Regions from separate parts of the Streptomyces sp. NPDC087440 genome, predicted to be linked through region 2. Evidence: riboswitches for the same ligand, from Rfam matches in the RefSeq annotation. Region 2 holds a riboswitch; the other holds the start of a gene.
What was found. Region 2 has a riboswitch for cobalamin ahead of cobN (cobaltochelatase subunit CobN). Riboswitches for the same ligand answer to the same signal wherever they lie in the genome.

Region 1: it holds a riboswitch for cobalamin, as region 2 does, so the genes downstream of both, ACIO3O_RS04465 (prenyltransferase/squalene oxidase repeat-containing protein) here and cobN (cobaltochelatase subunit CobN) in region 2, are expected to answer to the same signal.

What each region holds. Positions count from the first base shown of each region.
Region 1 covers NZ_JBIUXN010000001.1:983,192-990,239, reverse strand. Annotated here, with positions in the region: gene ACIO3O_RS04475 (glycosyl hydrolase family 18 protein) at 1-845, shown strand, start outside; gene ACIO3O_RS04470 (hypothetical protein) at 927-2,396, opposite strand; cobalamin riboswitch at 2,505-2,632, opposite strand; cobalamin riboswitch at 2,666-2,807, shown strand; gene ACIO3O_RS04465 (prenyltransferase/squalene oxidase repeat-containing protein) at 2,984-5,995, shown strand; gene ACIO3O_RS04460 (hypothetical protein) at 6,271-7,048, shown strand, end outside.
Region 2 covers NZ_JBIUXN010000013.1:126,236-133,283, reverse strand. Annotated here, with positions in the region: gene cobN (cobaltochelatase subunit CobN) at 1-2,791, opposite strand, end outside; cobalamin riboswitch at 2,853-2,990, opposite strand; gene cobG (precorrin-3B synthase) at 3,083-4,387, shown strand; gene ACIO3O_RS24790 (precorrin-8X methylmutase) at 4,450-5,076, shown strand; gene ACIO3O_RS24785 (precorrin-2 C(20)-methyltransferase) at 5,079-6,599, shown strand; gene ACIO3O_RS24780 (cobalt-precorrin-6A reductase) at 6,604-7,048, opposite strand, start outside.

The DNA.
Region 1 (7,048 bases), on a different contig from region 2:
CGTTCGACTACTACGACAACGCCACGCACAACATGGCCAACGACACCGAGACCGCCGCCCAGGGCCTGTACAACCAGCTCGCCAAGCTCTACCCGGCCAAGACGCCCGCCCAGCTCTGGGGAATGATCGGCGTCACCGAGATGCCGGGCGTCGACGACTTCGGCCCGGCCGAGACCTTCACCCTGGCCAACGCCACCCAGGTCTACAACTGGGCGGTGGCCAAGGGCATCAACACCCTCTCCTTCTGGGCCCTCCAGCGGGACAACGGCAGTTGCCCCGGCGCGCCCGCCGGTGACAGCTGCTCCTCGATCCCCCAGAACACCTGGGACTTCACGCACATCTTCGCGCCGTTCACCAGCGGTACGACGACCCCCGCCGACGACTTCTCGCTGACCGCGACACCCGCCAACGGGTCGGTGACGGCGGGGAGTTCGACCACGTCGACGGTGAAGACCGCCGTGACGAAGGGGCAGGCCAAGACGGTCGCGCTGAGCGTCAGCGGCGCACCCGCGGGCGTCACCGCCACCCTCAGCCCCGCCTCGGTGACCGCGGGCGGCTCCTCGACGCTGACCGTGAACACCACGGCGGCCACCGTCTCGGGCACGTACACCCTCAACATCACCGGCACCAGCCCGTCGGCCCTGCACTCCACGCCGTACGTCCTGACCGTCACCGGCGGCACTCCCCAGTGCACGGCCGCCCCGTGGGCGAAGGCGACGGTCTACACCGGCGGCCAGCAGGTCTCCCACAAGGGCCACACCTGGAAGGCCAAGTGGTGGACGACCGGCGAGGAGCCGGGGACGACCGGGGAGTGGGGGGTGTGGCAGGACCTCGGGGCGTGCTGAACACGCTGACCCCGTAGGTGAGTTGTCCATCTTGAGCGGCACCCGGCGGGCTCCCACCCCGCCGGGTGCCTTCGGCTGCGGTCAGGCGCCCCAGCGCAGGGCGACCGTGTCACCCACCTGGAGCGGGGTGGCGCGGTCGGCGGCGGTGAAGGCGGAGCCGTCGGTGCTGACCTTCCAGGTCTGGGAGCCGCTGTTGGCCTTGCCGTTGAGGGCGGTGACCGGGCCGGACGCGCCGGTGGCCGGGGTCACGGAGGTCACGCAGCCGGCCGGGGCTGCGGCGGTTCCGGCCGCCGTCAGGAGGTCGCCGAGCGTGGCCGTCGTACCGGACGGGGTGAAGGCGACGGAGCAGACCTTGAGGTTGCCCGTACCGTCGTCGACGCTCAGGGCGAGCTTCGTCGGCGTACCGGCGGTGAAGCCGGAGGCGGCCACCCACTGCGGTGCGCCCGCCGTGACCGGGGTCGGCGGGGCGGCGGTGAAGCCGCCGCCCGCGACGGCGCGCAGGCCGTCGATGGAGGCGTACGCCTGCGGGGCGGTGTCGGTCGGGAGGTACTTGAAGCCGCCGCCCGGGTTGAACTGCTGGGAGATCAGGAAGTCGACCGGGGTCTTGCCGAGCGGGGTGCGGAAGTCGCCGGTCTGCGGGTTGATGCCGCAGGCGTTGAGGCCGGAGACGGCCCAGCCGTTGGAGTCGGTGTTGATGCCGTACAGGGAGTTGAAGGCGCCGCTGTTGTTGACCAGTTTCGCCTTGAGGAAGGCCTTGGCCTGGAGGATGTCCGGGTCGGTGTTCGGTACGCCGGACACGCACAGGGCGGCCATCGAGGCGCCGGTCATGTCGATGTCGCCCGGGGAGTTGAGGGCGGTCGGGTCGCCCTCGGCCTTGCTGAAGGTCCAGCCGCCGTCGTTGTGCTGGTTGGCGCGGATACGGGTGACCAGCGCGTCCGTGAGCGCCTGGGGTATGCGCGCACCGCCCGCCTGGGTCTTCGCGCCGCCGAGGGCGAGGGCGGCGAAGACGGTGCCGTTGTAGAGGCTCGGGGTGCCGAAGTAGCCGGGCTGGGCGGTCTGCCAGTGGGCGTAGACGTCGGCGATCAGGTTGCGGGAGGCGGAGACGCGGGCCGGGTCGATGCCCGCCGCGTACGCGTTGAGGGTGCCGCGCTCGTAGTCGGTGACGACGGGGGTCGCGGACGGCCAGCCGGGGGTGGCGAGGAGGTTGCGGTACACGGTGCGGGCGTTCTTGGTGGCGTCACCGCCGGGGGTGACGTCGACGGCAGCCGTACCGGCGGCGGCGAAGGCGCTGAACGCCCACTCGTTGGAGAGCCCCGATCCCGCGTACGAACCGTCCGCCGCCTGAAGGGACTTGAGGTACCCGACACCGTTGGTCTTGGAGGTCCCGATCTGCGCGGGCGTCGCGGTGGCGGACGCCGACCCCACGGTGAGCACGAACGCGCCGAGGGCGGCGAGGGGGACGACGAGGGCGGTACGTCTGCGGGGCGAAGGCGTACGGGAGGTGCCGGATGCGGTGGCGCGCGGGGCGGTGGAGTGTGACGTACGGGACATGGCCGGGCTCCTGGGGTGGGGGACGCCGGTCGGGCACAGCCTCGTAACGGCGCGCGGAACGGCGCCTCGGGGGCTTCGACCGCCGTCCGGATCGCGTGGTACGGCTTCGGGAAATAGGGCCTGCCGCCTGGGCATTCGGGCTCGGGGCAGGCCTTCCGCCGCCCCACACCGCTGCGCGTCAGCCCCGGATTCGCACCGGGTTCCCCCACGTGGCGGGGCAGGACGTTACACGAACTCCACACGTTTCAAGGAACCTTGACGTGCGCACGGCGGCCGTGCTTCACTCCGGCTGCTATTCGCTCAGCCCAGCAGGGGAAGCCGGTCGAATTCCGGCGCTGACCCGCAACCGTAGATCCGTCGCCCTCGCGCGGCGGATGAGCCGGAATGCCTGCCGCTGAGTCATGAACGAGACGCCGTCGCGGACTACGGCGTGGTTCGACCGGCTTCCCCCTGGCGATTCCGTGCCCGGTGCGGCCGCTTTCGCCACGCATGCACCCGCTCGGCCGACACGAGGGGCCGCAGTGGGGACCGCAGAGCAGCAGAGACGTGAACTCGGGTACAGGCATGCCCTGTTGGGGCATCGGCCCGTGACGGGCTTCCTGTCCGCCGTGCTCGCGGCGCTCGTGTTCGTCGTCGGCGGTGCAGCCTTCGTGACCGGCACGTCGTCACCCGCCGCCGCCGACCCGGTCGAGAAGTGCACGGCCACGACCGGCGCGGTCGTCGTGGTCGACTTCCGGCCCTGGAAGGGCAAGGTCGTCCGGGGCTGCGGGGTGGAACTGACGACGGGTTACGACCTGTTGCACGCGGCCGGGTTCAGCACGGCGGGCACCAAGAAGGACGGGCCCGCCTTCGTCTGCCGCCTCGGCCACGGCACCAACGACGCCGGGAAGCAGTACCCGACCCCCGAGCAGGAGCCGTGCGTCGTCACCCCGCAGGCCACCGGCTACTGGTCGTACTGGCACGCCTCCCAGGGGCAGCAGAAGTGGACGTACAGCCAGTGGGGGGCGATGGCCCGCAAGCCGCAGCCCGGTGACGTCGAGGCGTGGGTGTTCGGCGGCACCGACATCGGCGGCACGAAGGGGCAGCCCTCCTTCACCCCCGACGAGGTCCGGGCGAAGGGCGGCGGGACCACTCCCCCGGACCCCGCCGACCCGCCCGCGCCGACCGTTCCGCCCGGCGCGGTGGACCCGGCGAAGGCCGTGACGTGGCTGAAGAGCAGGCTCACCGACGGCGAACGGGTCGTCGAGGAGGGGGCGACGGACCCGAACCCGTGGTTCACGACCGAGATCGCCCTCGCGCTGGCCGCGGTCGACGCCAAGTCGGCGGACCTCGCCAAGGTCACCGCGTTCCTGGTCAAGAACGCCGACGGGTACGCGTATCCGGCGGGCAAGGACCAGGCCCCCGAGACGAACGCCGCCGCCCGCCTCGCGCTCCTCGCGACCGCCACCGGCGGCGACCCGCGCGCCTTCGCCGGGCACGACCTCGCCGGTGACCTGGTGAAACATCTCTGCACAGCGGGTCCGGACTCCGGCACCCCGACGCCCGGCTGCTCCGCCAGGGGCGACTTCCCGAACGCCGGGTACAGCGACGGGCAGGCGCTCGGCGTGCTCGCCGTGCGGCGTGCCGGGCTCACCCCGCCCGCCGACGCGGTGAAGCGGCTCCTGGACGTCCAGTGCGACAACGGCGGCTTCACCAGCGTCCTGATCCTCCCCGGCCAGAACTGCGAGCCGGAGCCGTGGACCACCGGGCAGGTGGTGCTGGCGCTGCACGCGGTCGGCGGCCAGGACCAGGCGCTGGCCAAGGCCCGGTCGTACCTGAAGAAGACCCAGCTGCGCGACGGCGGCTTCCCGGCCGGTACCGGCATGACCGAGGGCAGCCCGTTCTCGACGGTGGTCGCGGCGCAGGCGCTGCGCGCGCTCGGCGACACGGCGTACGCGGACGCGGCGCTGGCCTGGGTGTCGCGGCAGCAACTCACCGACGGGGGGCTGGGGTTCGACGGCGGCACCACCTCCGAGATCTACCCGACCGTGCACGCGGTGTTCGCGGCGCGGGGCACGAGCCTGGAGACGCTGCCCGAGAAGGCCGCCCCGCCGGTGGTCGTACCGCCGGTCGACCCGCCGGCGGGCGAGGGCCCGGACCTGAAGAAGGGCGTGGGCTATCTGACCGCTCCGGCGAACCTGGTGCGCGGCGCGTACTACGCCGCGGACCCGGTCAGCGGGCGGGCCGACTTCGGGCTGACCATCGACGGCGCGTACGCACTCGCCGCGACCGGCCTGGACAACGCGAAGCTGCGCGGGATCGTGGACTTCCTGGACCGGGGCGGCAAGGACGCGGCGGGCCGAACGGTCCACGACTGGACGGCTGTTGGTACGAAGTACGCGGGCGGCGGTTCGATCGGCAAGACGGCGCTGCTCGCCCAGTCGGTGGGCCGCGACCCGCGGGCCTTCGGCGGGCAGGACCTGATCGCGGCGCTGGGCAAGGCGGTGTGCGCGGGGCCGAGCAAGGCACCGGACGCCGGTTGCGCGGCCAAGGGGGCCTACTCGTACGCCCCCTCCGTCTTCTCGCAGTCGCTGGGCATCATGGCGCAGCTGCGGGCGGGCGAGAAGGCGGCGGCACGGGAGCCGATCGCGTACCTGGCGAGCCTCCAGCACGCGTCGGGGGCGTGGCCGAGCCTGGTTCCGGCGACGGGCGACTCGGACGTGGACTCGACGGCGATGGCCGCGATGGCACTGGACCTGGTGGGTGACGCACCGTCAAAGTCCGCTGTCAACAAGGCACTTGGGTGGATCGCCGGGCAGCAGCTCGCAGACGGTGGCTTCCCGGGCGCGGCGGGCAACTCGGTGAACTCGGCGGCACTGGCGGTGCAGGGGCTGTCCCTGGACGCGCCGAAGTACGCGGCGCAGATCGCGAAGGCGCGGAAGTTCCTGGCGGGGCAGCAGAACGCGGACGGCGGGTTCAACGTGGCGAAGGAGGGCCAGAAGGGTTCGGACCTGAGGGCATCCACGCAGGCGGTGGGCGGCACGACCGGCATCTCCTTCGCCCGGCTGGAGCGGGACCTGACGGGCACGAAGCCGCAGCCGCCGGGGCAGACGAACGGCGGGACGTCCACGGGAACGTCGGCGGGCCCGACGGGCGGAGTCACGACCGGTGGTACGGCCTCCACCGGCGGCACCGGCGGCACCGACTCCACCGGCGGCGACTCCGCAGGCACCGCCACGGGCGGCATCGTCACCCCCGGCGAGGCATCCGGCGAGACCGGCGGCATCGTGGACACCAGCGCCGGTACGGACACGGGCTCGCCCGGCGCGGCGGACGCGGGGACCGGCACCACGACCGGCACGACCACCACCGGCACGACCGCCGCCACCACGACCGGCGGCATCGTGACCGCGGGCGCCCTGGCCGGAACCGGAACCACCGGCGGCCCCCTCGCCTCCACCGGCGCGCAGATCACCGGCGTCGCGGCCGCAGCGGCCCTCCTGGTCGCGGTCGGCTGGGCCGTCACCGCCACCGCCCGCAGACGCCGTACGGCAGCGATCGGCGCACCCTCGGCCGACCCGGCCCCGGCCGCATCGACCCTGACCGGAGGCGACCAGTGAGTACCGCCCGAACCGCCCGAAGGACGACCCGCGTGCTCACGCGCCTCACCGGCATCCTGGCGAACGTGAGGCGCTCCCGCCGCACACCCGGCACCACCACACGCACCGTGCCCCCCACCCGCACCTCCCGCGCGCCCGGCACCACCACACGCACCGCGACATCCACCCGCACCTCCCGCGCGCCCGGCACCACCACACGCACCGTGACACCCACCCGCACCCCCAGCACGCCCGGCACCACCACACGCCCCGCGACACCCACCCGCTCCCCCCGCATGCCCGGCACCACCGATGGAGTCCACACCACCCCTCACACCTCCCGCACCACAACCACCACCCGCACCCCCCTCGCCGTGACCACCACCCGCACCCTCTCCGCCCTCGCCCTCACCCTCGCCGCCCTCCTCTCCACCGCCGCCCCCGCGCACGCCCTCCCCCAGCCCATGAGCCAGTGCACCACCTCCTCCGGAGCCGTCCTCGCCGTGGACTTCAGCCGGTGGGGCGGGCCGATCTACCGGTCCTGCGGCACCACCCCGACCACCGGCTACGAACTGCTCAACCAGGGCGGCTGGGCCACCACCGGCACCGGGCACGACGGCCCCGCGTTCATCTGCCGCATCGGCTACAGCGGGTACCGGGGCGGCAAGCAGTTCCCGCCCCCGGAGCAGGACGACTGCGTGCTGACACCGCCCGCCTCCGCCTACTGGTCGTACTGGCACGCCAACCCGGGCCAGAACACCTGGGAGTACAGCCAGCTCGGCGCCATGCTCTACAAGCCGCGCCCCGGCAGCGTCGACCTGTGGATCTTCGGCGGCACCAACATCGAGGGCACCCAGGGCCGCCCCAAGGTCACCCCCGACCAGCTCCGCGCCAAGAACACCCGCCCCACCAGCAACAGGCCCGTCCCGAAGGACACCCGCACCGCCAAACCCCTGCCGCCGAACGTGAACACCGGCCCGGCCCCGGTGAATCCCCCGGCCGACTACACCCCGCCGCCCGCCGCCGCTCCCCCGGTACGCCGTGCGGCCCCGAATCCCGTACAGGAACAGCCCA
Region 2 (7,048 bases):
AGGCGGCGAGGCGCACCGCGTCGTCCAGGAGGCCGATGGTGTGCGGGAACGCGTCGCGGAAGAAGCCCGAGATGCGCAGCGTGACGTCGACGCGGGGGCGGCCCAACTCCTCGGCCGGGATGGCCTCCAGGCCGGTGACACGACGCGAGGCGTCGTCCCAGACGGGGCGGATGCCCATCAGTGCGAAGGCCTCGGCGATGTCGTCGCCTGCGGTGCGCATGGCGCTGGTGCCCCAGAGGGACAGGCCGACGGAGGTGGGCCATTCGCCGTTGTCGGCCTTGTAGCGCTGGAGGAGCGAGTCCGCGAGGGCCTGGCCGGTCTCCCAGGCGAGCTTGGAGGGCACGGCCTTGGGGTCGACGGAGTAGAAGTTGCGGCCGGTCGGCAGGACGTTGACGAGGCCGCGCAGCGGGGAGCCCGAGGGGCCCGCCGGGACGAAGCCGCCGTTCAGCGCGTGGACGGCGTGGGTGAGTTCGTCGGTGGTGGCGGCCAGGCGCGGGACGACCTCGCGGGCGGCGAAGTCGAGGATGTCGGCGACGGCCTGCGGGTGGCCGGCAGCGACGGTGGCCACTGCGGAGGGTGCCCAGTCGGCGTCCTCCATCGCCTGGACCAGGCCACGAGCCTGCTCCTCGATCGCGTCGGCGTCGGTGCGCTTGGCCGCCGACTCGTCCAGGCCGAGGGCCTCGCGCAGGCCGGGCAGCGATGCGGTGCCGCCCCAGATCTGGCGGGCCCGCAGGATGGCGAGGACCAGGTTGACGCGGGCTTCGCCTGCGGGGGCGCCGCCCAGGACGTGCAGGCCGTCGCGGATCTGGACGTCCTTGATCTCACAGAGCCAGCCGTCGAGATGCATGATGAAGTCGTCGAAGCCCTCGTCCTCCGGCCGGTTCTCGATGCCGAGGTCGTGGTCCAGCTTCGCAGCCTGGATGAGCGTCCAGATCTGGGCGCGGACGGCCGGGAGCTTCGCCGGGTCCATGGACGCGATCTGTGCGTGTTCGTCCAGGAGTTGTTCCAGGCGGGCGATGTCGCCGTAGCTGTCGGCGCGGGCCATCGGCGGCACCAGGTGGTCGATCAGGGTGGCGTGCACGCGGCGCTTGGCCTGGGTGCCCTCGCCCGGGTCGTTGACCAGGAACGGGTAGATGAGGGGAATGTCGCCGAGGGCGGCGTCGGGGCCGCAGGCGGCGGACAGACCGGCGTTCTTGCCGGGCAGCCACTCCAGGTTGCCGTGCTTGCCGAGGTGGACCATCGCGTCGGCGCCGAAGCCGTTGTCGTCGGCGGACGCGGCGATCCAGCGGTAGGCGGCCAGGTAGTGGTGGGACGGCGGCAGATCGGGGTCGTGGTAGATCGCGATCGGGTTCTCGCCGAAGCCGCGCGGCGGCTGGATGAGGATGAGGAGGTTCCCGAACCGCAGGGCGGCGAGCACGATGTCGCCCTCCGGGTTGGCGGACCGGTCCACGAACATCTCGCCCGGCGCGGGGCCCCAGTGCTGTTCGACGGACTCGCGCAGCTCGGCGGGCAGGGTGGCGAACCAGCGCCGGTAGTCGGCGGCCGGGATGCGCACGGGGTTGCGGGCGAGCTGCTCCTCGGTGAGCCACTCCTGGTCGTGGCCGCCGGCCTCGATCAGGGCGTAGATCAGCTCGTCGCCGTCGCCGGAGACCAGGCCGGGGATCTCCTGCGTACCGAAGTCGTAGCCCTCCTCCTTGAGGCGGCGCAGCAGGGCGACGGCGCTGGCGGGCGTGTCGAGGCCGACCGCGTTGCCGATGCGGGAGTGCTTCGTCGGGTACGCGGACAGGATCAGCGCGAGCTTCTTCTCGGCGTTGGGGATGTGCCGCAGCCGGGCGTGGCGCACGGCGATCCCGGCGACGCGCGCGGCGCGCTCGGTGTCGGCGACGTACGAGGGCAGGCCGTCCTCGTCGATCTCCTTGAAGGAGAACGGGACGGTGATCAGGCGGCCGTCGAACTCCGGTACGGCGATCTGGCTGGCGGCGTCCAGCGGGGACACGCCCTCGTCGTTCTCCTCCCAGTCGGCGCGCGAGCTGGTGAGGCACAGGGCCTGGAGGATCGGGATGTCGAGGCCGGTGAGGGCGCCCGCGTCCCAGGACTCGTCGTCGCCACCGGCGGAGGCGTCGGCGGGGCGGGTGCCACCGGCCGCGAGCACGGTCGTGACGATGGCGTCGGCGGCGCGCAGCTCGTCGATGAGCTCCGGCTCCGGTGTGCGCAGGGACGCGACGTACAGCGGCAGCGGGCGGGCGCCCGCGTCCTCGATCTGTCCGCACAGGGCGTCGATGAAGGCGGTGTTGCCGCTCATGTGGTGGGCGCGGTAGTAGAGCACCGCGACGGTGGGTCCTTCGACGTCCTCGCGGGCGGTGCGCTCCAGGGGGCCCCAGGAGGGCGCCGGTGCCGGTGACTCGAAACCGTGGCCGGTGAGGAGCACGGTGTCGGAGAGGAAGCGGGCGAGCTGCTCCAGGTTGGCGGGTCCGCCGTGCGCCAGGTAGGCGTGCGCCTCGGCGGCGATGCCGACGGGGACGGTGGAGGCGGCCATCAGCTGGGCGTCGGGGGCCTGTTCACCGGTGAGGACGACGACGGGCCTGCCGGTGGCGAGGACCTGGTCGAGGCCCTCCTGCCAGGCGCGGACACCGCCGAGCAGGCGCACGACGACGAGGTCGGTGCCGTCCAGGAGGGCGGGCAGGTCCGCCAGGTCGAGGCGGGAGGGGTTCGCGTAGCGGTAGCGAGTCGGTCCGTCCGAGGAGCGGGCGCTGAGCAGGTCGGTGTCGGACGTCGACAGGAGCAGGATCATGCGGCGTCGGGCCTTCCTCGGGGTGTCCACGCCCCGGGCGGTGTTCGGACTGCTCGAACGAAAGTCGAGAAGCTACGGAAGGGAGTTCCTGACTCGCACGGCCCGGGGGCCGTGCTCACAGTGGCGGGACCGCGCCGGAATCGCACCGGGCTTCCTCCCCTGTCGCCTTTCGGTGGCGACTGCCGCCCTGGGGCGACGCGACGGACCGCATGGCCCGCCACCAGGCATATTAGGCGTACGGGTCAAGCGGGCGGCACCCGGCGGTCGAACAGGAGTCGGCCTTGGGTCGGTATGCTCGCCGCCATGCCCCCACCAGCCTCTTCGCCGTCGGCCCCCGGCGAGAACTCCCCGCGCACCCGTGGTGACGCGTGCCCCGGGTCCCTGCGGCTGCACCGTGCGGACGACGGGGCGCTGGCGCGTGTCCGCCTGCCCGGCGGCATCGTCACGGCGGAGCAGGCGGACGTGCTCGGGGAGTTGGCCGCGGAGCTCGGCGAGGGTGACATTCACCTCACTTCGCGGGGCAACGCGCAACTGCGCGCCCTGCCCGCCGACTGTGGTGGCGAACTGGCGCTGCGGCTCGGCGAGTCGGGCCTGTTGCCGTCCGCCCGGCACGAGCGGGTGCGCAATCTGGTGGCCTCTCCGCTGTCGGGTCTCGACGGCCGGGGGAACGCCGATGTGGGGCCCTGGCTGGCGGAGTTGGACGCGCTGCTGTGCGCGAGCGAGCGGGCCGTCGCCCTGTCCGGCCGCTTCCTGTTCGCGCTGGACGACGGGCGCGGTGACGTGGACGCCCTGGGTGCGGACGTGACGCTCCTCGCGCGGCGTGACGGCGACGTCCTGCTGCGGGTCGGCGGGGCCGCCGATGCGGTACGGGTTCCCGGTGCGCAGGCGGCAGGTGCGGCCCTGGTGGCTGCCGAAACCTTTCTGGACAGTGCTCCGGACGCGGGCACCTGGCGGATCGCCGAGCTGCCCGACGGCCCGGAAGTACTCCTCGCACAGGTGGTACGGAAGCTGGGTGCGCCCCGCACACCGGCCCCCGCCCGGCCCGGCGAGGCAGCGGTGCCCGGCACCGGTGTCGTGACCGGGGGTGCGTCCGGTGCGGCGGCACTGTCGGTGGGGGCGCCTCTGGGGCGTGTCACCGCCGCACAGTGGCGGCTGCTGGCCGACACCGCACGCGGTGCCGGCGACGGCACGCTGCGCCTGACACCGTGGCGCGGCGTCGTCGTGCCGGGCGTCGCCCCCGAGCGGGCGGCCGTGCTGCTCGGTGCGCTGGGCGCGGCCGGGCTGGTCACCGGCCCGGACTCCCCCTGGAGCGGCGTCGGGGCGTGCATCGGCCGCCCGGGCTGCGCGAAGTCGCTGTCCGACGTGCGGGCCCTGGCGGCGGCCGCCGTGGGGGCCGCCCCGGGTCCGGCGGGGGCGCTTCCTGTCTACTGGTCGGGTTGCGCACGCCGGTGCGGGCACCCGCACGGCGACTGGGTCGACGTCGTGGCCACCCCGGACGGACACGAGGTGTCCGTCGTGCACGGTGACTCCCGCACCTCCCCCGTCGCCGTCACGGAACGGGCGCTGCCCGCAGCCGTGACCGCCGCCCGCGCCTGATCCCGTACCCCGAAGACTTCGTTTTCCCGTCCCGCCCGTCCGCAGAAGAGAGCGACAGCACAGTGCACCAGTACGAGAAGGACGGACCGGCGATCTACCGCCAGTCCTTCGCCACGATCCGCGCCGAGGCGGATCTGGCGGGCCTGCCCGCCGACGTCAGCCAGGTCGCGGTCCGCATGATCCACGCCTGCGGCATGGTCGACCTGGTGCGGGACATCGGCTTCAGCCCGAACGTGGTGGCCGACGCCCGCGCCGCACTGCGCGCCGGTGCGCCGATCCTGTGCGACGTGCAGATGGTCGCCAGCGGTGTCACGCGCAAGCGGCTGCCCGCCGACAACGACGTGGTGTGCACCCTGTCGGACCCGTCGGTGCCGGACCTGGCGAAGGAGCTGGGCACGACCCGCAGCGCGGCGGCCATGGAGCTGTGGCGCGACCGCCTGGAGGGCTCCGTCGTCGCCGTCGGCAACGCCCCCACCTCCCTCTTCCGCCTCCTGGAGATGATCGAGGCGGGTGCGCCGCGCCCGGCGGCCGTCATCGGCGTACCGGTCGGATTCGTGGGCGCCGCCGAGTCGAAGGACGCCCTGGCGGCGCACGCGTCGGGTCTTGAGCACCTGATCGTGCGCGGCCGGCGCGGCGGCAGCGCGATCGCCGCCGCCGCCCTCAACGCGATCGCCAGCGAGGAAGAGTAAGCGTGAGCGAGCAGAGTACGGGACGGCTGTACGGCGTCGGGCTCGGCCCCGGCGACCCGTCCCTGATGACGGTGCGGGCCGTCGAGGTCATCGCCGGTGCCGACGTGGTGGCGTACCACAGTGCCCGGCACGGCCGGTCGATCGCCCGGTCCATCGCGGCGAAGCACCTGCGCGAGGACCACATCGAGGAGCCGCTGGTCTACCCCGTCACCACGGAGACCACCGACCACCCGGGCGGCTACCGGGCGGCGATGGAGGAGTTCTACGAACAGGCGGCGGCCCGGCTGGCCGCGCATCTGGAGGCCGGGCGCACCGTCGCGGTGCTCGCGGAGGGCGACCCGCTCTTCTACGGCTCGTACATGCACATGCACAAGCGGCTCGCGGACCGCTTCCCCACCGAGGTGATCCCCGGTGTGACGTCGGTGAGCGCGGCCGCGGCGCGGCTGGGCACTCCGCTCGTGGAGGGCGAGGAGGTGCTGACGATCCTGCCGGGCACGCTGCCCGAGGAGGAGCTGACGGCACGGCTCGCCGCCACGGACTGTGCCGTGGTCATGAAGCTGGGGCGTACGTTCCCGGCCGTGCGCGGGGCGTTCGAGGCGTCGGGGCGGCTCGCCGAGGCCCGGTACGTGGAGCGGGCGACCATGGAGGGCGAGCGCACCGGTGCGCTGGCCGACGTGGACGCCGATTCGGTGCCGTACTTCGCGGTCGCCGTGCTGCCGAGCCGGATCGGTTCGGCGCACACCGCCGAGCCGGTGGAGCCCTCCGCCGGTGACGGCGAGGTCGTTGTGGTCGGCACCGGTCCGGCCGGGCCGCTGTGGCTGACGCCCGAGACGCGCGGCGCGCTGGCCGCCGCCGACGACCTGGTCGGGTACACGACGTACCTGGACCGGGTGCCGGTGCGGCCGGGGCAGGTGCGGCACGGCTCGGACAACAAGGTCGAGTCGGAGCGCGCCGAGTTCGCCCTGGACCTGGCCCGGCGCGGGCGTCGGGTGGCCGTGGTGTCGGGCGGCGACCCGGGCGTGTTCGCCATGGCGACGGCGGTCCTGGAGGTCGCCTCGCAGGAGGAGTACGCGCAGGTGCCGGTGCGGGTGCTGCCGGGCGTGACGGCCGCCAACGCGGCTGCCGCCAGGGCCGGTGCTCCGCTGGGCCACGACTACGCGACCATCTCGCTCTCCGACCGGCTGAAGCCGTGGGAGGTCATTGCGGAGCGGCTGCGCGCGGCGGCTTCGGCGGACCTGGTGCTGGCGCTGTACAACCCGGGTTCGCGCAGCCGGACCTGGCAGGTGGGCAAGGCCAAGGACCTGTTGCTCGAACACCGCTCGCCGGACACCCCGGTGGTGCTGGGGCGGGACGTGGGCGGTCCGACGGAGAGCGTGCGCACGGTGCGGCTCGGGGACCTCGTGCCGGAGGAGGTCGACATGCGGACCATCCTGCTGGTCGGGTCGTCGCAGACGCAGTGGGTACGGCGCGGTGGCGACGGCGACCAGGTGGTCTGGACGCCGCGCCGGTACCCGGAGGCCTGACCGGTCAGCCCCGGAGGCGGTGACCGGCCAGCCAGGCCACCGCCGCTTCCGGGGTGTCCGCCACCGGCACCCCTTCCGGGACCGGCGGGCGGCGCACCACGACCACCGGAATTCCGGCCTCCCGCGCGGCGGTCAGTTTCGGGGCGGTGGCCGCTCCCCCGCTGTCCTTGGTGACCAGGACGTCGATGCGGTGACGGCGGACGAGTTCCCGTTCGCCGTCGAGGGTGAAGGGCCCGCGCTCCAGCAGGACCTCCATCCGGGCCGGGTGCGGTCCCTCCGGTGCGTCGACCGACCGCATCAGGAACCACTGCGCGTCCAGTGCGGCGAAGGCCGCCAGGCCCATCCGGCCGGTGGTCAGGAAGACCCGCTCCCCCAGGGCGGGAAGCACCTCGGCCGCCTCGGCCAGTGAGCCGACCGGGTGCCAGCGGTCGCCCTCGGCGGCCGTCCAG